Linked DNA regions of Roseateles amylovorans. The protein of the gene in region 1 interacts with the protein of each later gene in a pairwise test. Links are inferred from orthologs where the notes say so. Each region holds a gene or a part of one and is shown on either strand. Other genes may lie near its edges.

Region 1 (3,287 bases):
GAAGTCGCGCACCTCGTCCACCACATCGGTGTACTGGGTCTGCTGCTGCATGCTGGCGGGATCGCCACGCATGTGCATCAGGCAAAGACCGACCGATCCATGCGCGGCCACCAGCGCCTCCGCACCGGCGTCACGCAGGGCCTGCACGTCATTGATGATGTCCACGCCCAAATCGAGCGCCCGACGCATCACCTCGGCCTTGCAGGTGTCCACCGAGACCGGTATGCCCAGACTCAAGGCCGCGCGAACCACCGGCTCCAGCCGCTTCCATTCCTCCTCGGCCGTGACCTTGGGCGCTCCGGGACGGGTCGACTCACCGCCCAGATCGAGGATGTCCACCCCCTCGCCCAGCAAGCGCTCGCAGAAGTTGATCGCCCGGACCGCATCGTTGTGCTGCCCGCCGTCCGAGAACGAATCAGGGGTGACATTGACGATGCCCATGACCAACGGACGCTCGGCCAGGTCGAGGTCGAAGCGGGTGGTGGTCCAGATCTGCGAAGCACTCATGGATGGAAGGCGGAAGAACGGAAGAACGGAAGAACGGGTGGGCAGACGTCTGCAGTGGCGGCCGCCGGCAGCGACGCATCCCCAACGACCCGCACCCTACTCCTGATGACGCGTCGGCGAGTTCGAGATCGATAGAACTTGAGCCGATGGCCAGGAAACGGGAAACGGGAAACGGGAAACGGGAAACGACCGAGAGCATAGGTCGAAAATGAAGAAAGGCCGGTTCGCAGGAACCGGCCTTTCTCTTGAGGCGATCGACTAGGCAGAGGCGGTGGATGCGGCGTGCCGCAGTCTCGCCCGCCGTCAGGCCCCGATCCGTGCTGGCGGAACTGGTGCCCAAAGCACCCGCGCTGCCGGCCGTGTCATCAGCGGATCAGGCCGCTGCAGGCGCGCTGCCGGTGCTGACCGCAGGCGTGCCACCGCTGTCGGTCTTGTTGCTCGGCGGCGTCCAGTCCTTGGGAGGACGGGGCGGACGACCTTCCATGATGTCCTCGATCTGCTCCGCGTCGATGGTTTCCCATTCCAGGAGCGCCGTGGCCATGGCGTGCATCTTGTCCTTGTGGTCCTCGATCAGCTTGCGCGCGGTCGAGTACTGCTCGTCGATGATCTTGCGGATCTCCTGATCCACCTTGCGCATCGTCTCTTCGGACATGTTGGTCGTCTTGGTGACCGAACGGCCCAGGAAGACCTCGCCTTCGTTGTCCGCATAGACCATGGGGCCCAGCTCATCGGTCATGCCGTAACGGGTGACCATGTCGCGGGCGATGGCCGTGGCGCGCTCGAAGTCGTTGCTCGCGCCGGTGGTCATCTGGTTCATGAAGACTTCTTCAGCGATGCGTCCGCCGAACAGCACCGAGATGGTCGAGAGCATGCGCTCCTTGTCCATGCTGTAGCGGTCGCCTTCGGGCAGTTGCATCGTCACGCCCAGGGCGCGACCACGCGGGATCACCGTCACCTTGTGGACCGGATCGGTCTTGGGCAGCAGACGCGCCACCAGGGCGTGACCGGCCTCGTGATAGGCGGTGTTCTTGCGCTCTTCCTCTGGCATGACCATGGACTTGCGCTCGGGGCCCATCATGATCTTGTCCTTGGCCTTCTCGAAGTCCTGCATGTCCACCACGCGGCCGTTGCGGCGCGCAGCAAACAGGGCGGCTTCGTTGACCAGGTTGGCCAGATCGGCACCGGAGAAACCGGGCGTGCCACGGGCCAGGATGTCGGCACGGATGTCCTGACCGACCGGCACCTTGCGCATGTGGACGTTCAGGATCTGCTCGCGGCCGCGCACATCCGGCAGCGTCACATAGACCTGGCGGTCGAAGCGGCCCGGACGCAGCAGGGCGGGATCCAGGATGTCGGGACGGTTGGTCGCCGCCATGACGATCACGCCGAGGTTGGTGTCGAAGCCATCCATCTCGACCAGCATCTGGTTGAGGGTCTGCTCGCGCTCGTCGTTACCGCCGCCCAGGCCGGCACCACGGTGGCGACCGACGGCGTCGATTTCGTCGACGAAGATGATGCAGGGGGCGCTCTTCTTGGCCTGCTCGAACATGTCGCGCACGCGGGCCGCGCCCACGCCGACGAACATTTCAACAAAGTCAGAACCGGAGATGGTGAAGAACGGGACCTTGGCCTCACCGGCAATGGCCTTGGCCAGCAAGGTCTTGCCGGTTCCCGGGGGGCCGACCAGCAGCACACCACGCGGGATGCGCCCGCCCAGCTTCTGGAACTTCTGGGGGTCTTTCAGGAAGTCGACCAGCTCCTTGACCTCCTCCTTGGCTTCGTCGCAACCGGCGACGTCAGCGAAGGTTGTGGTGTTGTTGGCTTCGTCCAGCATGCGTGCCTTGGACTTGCCGAAGCTGAAGGCGCCGCCCTTGCCGCCGCCCTGCATCTGACGCATGAAGTACACCCACACGCCGATCAGCAGCAGCATCGGACCCCAACTGAGCAGGATGCTCATCAGGACCGAGGGCTCTTCCCGGGGCTTGACGTCGAACTTGACGCCGTTGTTGATCAGATCACCGACCAGGCCGCGATCCAGATAGGTCGCGGTGCTGCGCAGCTTGGTGCCGTCGTTCGTCAGGGCGACGATCTCGGTGCCGGTACCGCCTTCTTGCAGCGTGACTTGTTTGATCCGTTTCGCGCGGACTTCATCGAGGAAGTCGGAGTAGGCGATCGGATTCCCCTGCGTTGCGCTGCGATCAAACTGCTTGAAGACGGTGAACAGCACGAGGGCGATCACCATCCACACAGCCACCTTAGAGAACCACTGATTGTTCACCGCGACTCCTTTGTCATTCCGTCACCGCTGCGCCGCCTCACAACGGCGGCGCCGGTCATTCACGGCACATGGGGTTGATTCTATGGCAGTCAAGTGCCTGACCATGATTGGCAATCCCACGCGCGTCGATAGATATTGCCATGGCCGCGCCTGTCCGAGCCGCCAAAGCAAGAGCAACTTTCCTCATTGATCGCCGAATTACCCGATCAACAGGGGCTTTGCGGGTCATCCCGCACAGCCTGCCATCCCTTTGGCCACCCAGTTTCGACCCCACTCGCAGCGCACTTTCGCGCCGTCATCCCGCGGAGCCAGCGGACCAGCCGGCGGGTTTTTCAACTCAATCACTGTCCATTTCCAGCGTCATCCTCCTCCACCCGGGACGTTGAGGCCGGAAATTTCAGCAAATTTCTGATCGATGTCGGGCTCACGCCCTGGCTGCCAGCCTGAAAAGACTGGAAAACTTCAACCTTTGCCTCATCAGCAAGCCTTGCTGCCGCCCCTC
Region 2 (3,191 bases), 810 kb from region 1 along the record:
CAGGTGGCGGATGAGCCAGTCCAGGTCGTCCAGTGCCGCGGCGATCAACGGATGCGCGGGCAGACGCTCACGCGCCTGCGCCAGCACCTCGACGCCGCCGTACAGGCCCAGCAGCGCCTGCAGGCCGTCGATGGCCGAGGGAGGGAGCTCGTCGGAGAAGGCGGCCACACCCGCCGCATCCTTGGCGGCCATGGCGGCCACGAGGGCTTGAAGTCGGTCCTCACCCAGCGTGTGGTCGCCGAGCACGCCACGCACGAGACGCGCATCGCCGAGATCCAACGTCAGGCCGGTCAGGCCCGCGCGCTGCATCGCATCGAGGGCGAGTTCCTGCGCTTCGAGGTCGGCTTCCAGGCCTTGATGACCGTAGATCTCCACGCCGAACTGCAACGGTTCACGGGTGGCCGTGAGGCCTTCGGCGCGCGTATGCAGCACCGGGCCGCAATAGCAGAGCCGGGTGACGCCGTCGCGGTTGAGCAGGTGGGCATCGATCCGAGCCACCTGGGGTGTGGTGTCCGCACGCAAGCCCAAGCTGCGGCCGGACAGTTGGTCCACCAGCTTGAAGGTCTTGAGATCCAGTGCCTGACCGGTTCCGGAAAGCAGCGAGTCGAGATGCTCCAGCATAGGAGGCATCACCAGCTCGCAACCGTAGGTCCGCGCCATGTCCAGCAACTCACGGCGCAGTTCTTCGATGCGGCGGGCCTGGGAGGGCAGGACGTCAGCAATGTGCTCGGGCAGCAGCCAAGCAGAGGCCATGGACGTTCAGGGGAGGGGTTAAAAACGGCATTGTACCGGGGTCGAGGCGAACCCCGGCGTACTGCGCACGCACTCGATCGTCCGTCGCGCATTCCGGCGACGGCCAGCACGGCAATTCAGCACGGATCCACGCCGCAGCCAGAGGCAGGACGCTCGCCGCTCGTGCGATCGGGAGATCTGCAGATCCAGGCGATCAGCGGATCAAGCGATCAGCCGATGACGATCCACAACAACAGTCCGCCGCAGAGCATGCTGGCCAATCCGAGAAAACGGAGTTGGCCGTCGCTCATCGCCATGAGTTGTCCGAAGAGCCGCCGCCGCGCTGACGGGTTCAGCAATGGCATCAGCCCTTCGGCCATCAGCATCAGCGCCACGGCGACCCACCAGGCTGCGCCGCTCATTGATCAGGCAGCGCCGCTCATTGACGACGCAGCGCCGCTCATCGACCAAGCCGCGCCGCTCATGGTCAAAACGCCTGCGCCGACTGCAGCACGCGCTTACTTGCGCGGCGAAGGGGCGGCGCCACCGCCCTGCCCGCTCGGCGCACCGTTGCGCAGTGCCTTGAAGAACTCACTGCTCGACGGATCGACCACAATCACATCGTTCTTGCTGCGCCAGGTCGAACGATAGGCGTCCAAGGAGCGATAGAACTGCGCGAAGGCCGGATCGCGGCTGAAGGCTTCCGCGTACAGGGCGGAGGCCTTGGCATCACCCTCACCCATCACCTTCTGAGCATCACGATAGGCTTCGGCAATGATGATCTCGCGTTGCTTGTCGGCATCGGCCTTGATCTTCTCGCCTTCGGCCGAGCCGGTCGAACGCAGCTCGTTGGCCACGCGCACACGCTCCGACTTCATGCGGTTGTAGACCGCCTCGGTGATGTTGGACGAGAAGTCCACCCGCTTGACCCGCACATCGACGATCTCGATGCCGAACTGCTTGGCTTCCTCTTCCAGACGCCGGCGCACATCCTGCATGACCTTTTCGCGCTCGGTGGCCAGCACGGCACGCACGGTTCGACGGGTCACCTCTTCGTTCAGCGCGGCCTGCACGATCGGGCTGAGCCGGGTGTCGAGGTTGCGCATGCTGGTGCCGCTGTTGCGAATGAACTGGCGGGCATCGACGATGCGCCACTTCACCAGCCAGTCGATCACCAGGCTCTTCTTCTCGGCGGTGAAGATCGGGCGCGAATCGGGGCTGTCCAGCGTCTGCACGCGACGGTCCACGAACACCACGTTCTGCAGCGGCGGGGGCAGCTTGAACTTCAGACCCGGCTCGGTGATGACTTCCTTGATCTCACCCAGCGAATAGACCACGGCGGCCTGGCGCTGGTCGACCACAAACAGCGTCGAGCTCAGGAGGACGAACAGGATCAACAGGCCCAGGACAACGGAAACGATGCGATTCATTGTTGTGTTCTCCCTGGCGATCAGCGGCCGTCGCGGTCGCGACCACGCAGGTTGTCGCGAGAGCGGACATCAGAGTTCAGCACGCTGGAACCGGTGGTCGGCTCCTGCGGCACGGCGGGCGTCGGCACCGAGGTGGTGACGGTGCCCGTGCTTTGCTGCATCAGCTTGTCCAGCGGCAGGTACAGCAGGTTGGAGTTGGAGCGGCTGTCGACCATCACCTTGGACACGCGCGAATAGACCTGCTGCATCGTGTCGATGTAGAGGCGATCACGGGTCACGGCCGGCGCACGCTGGTACTCGGTGAGCACGCTGCGGAAGCGATCGGCCTCACCCTCGGCGGTGGCGACGACCTTGGCGCGGTAGCCTTCGGCCTCCTCGCGCAACCGGGCCGCCTGGCCTTGCGCACGGGGAATGACGTCGTTGGCATAGGCCTCGCCCTCGTTCTTCAGGCGTTCGCGGTCGGCGTTGGCGCGGAAGGCATCATCGAAGGCGGCCTGAACCTGCTCCGGTGCCTGCACGCTGCCGACGTTGACGTTGACGACCTGGATGCCGGTCTTCAACCGGTCGAGCTGGACCTGGATCGACTTCGCCAGATCGACGGCGATGGCGTCACGCTGCTCATAGAGCACCGAATCCATGTTGCTGCGACCGACGATCTCGCGCACCGCCGATTCCGCTGCCTGGGAGACGGCTTCATCGGTGTTGACGTTCTCGAACAGATAGTCGCGCGAATCCTTCAGCCGGTACTGGACGGTGAAGCGGATGTCGACGATGTTCTCGTCCTGCGTCAGCATGGACGAATCGCGCAGGCCGGTGGCCTGTCCGACCTGGCTGCGCCCGCCGACTTCGACCGACTGCAGCTGAGTGAACTGCACCACCTCATGCGCCTGGAACGGGTACGGGAAGCGGTACTGGATGCCGGCGTCCACCGTGCGGCTGTATTTGCCGAAGGAGGTGATCACCCCCTGCTGGCCTTCCTGCACGATGAACACACCGCTGGCCAGCCAGCCCAGCGCCACCACACCCACC

What was found. The genes of interacting proteins can lie anywhere in the genome.
Region 2: the proteins of ftsH (region 1) and hflC interact in binary tests that used the Escherichia coli proteins (3 or more experiments, as listed by UniProt). The link is inferred for Roseateles amylovorans from one-to-one orthologs.

What each region holds. Positions count from the first base shown.
Region 1 is NZ_CP104562.2:3,726,656-3,729,942, forward strand. Bases 334-3,231 are described here. They hold ftsH (ATP-dependent zinc metalloprotease FtsH), read right to left. Parts: upstream 2,786-3,231; coding sequence 881-2,785; downstream 334-880. Other genes in these bases: folP (dihydropteroate synthase), read right to left, coding at 334-507. Also shown: more of folP, read right to left, coding at 1-333. UniProt on the Escherichia coli protein: Acts as a processive, ATP-dependent zinc metallopeptidase for both cytoplasmic and membrane proteins. Plays a role in the quality control of integral membrane proteins.
Region 2 is NZ_CP104562.2:4,539,064-4,542,254, forward strand. What follows is about bases 207-2,996. They hold hflC (protease modulator HflC), read right to left. Parts: upstream 2,163-2,996; coding sequence 1,251-2,162; downstream 207-1,250. Other genes in these bases: N4261_RS18800 (ATP phosphoribosyltransferase regulatory subunit), read right to left, coding at 207-753; N4261_RS18805 (DUF2065 domain-containing protein), read right to left, coding at 963-1,127; hflK (FtsH protease activity modulator HflK), read right to left, coding at 2,183-2,996. Also shown: more of N4261_RS18800, read right to left, coding at 1-206; more of hflK, read right to left, coding at 2,997-3,191.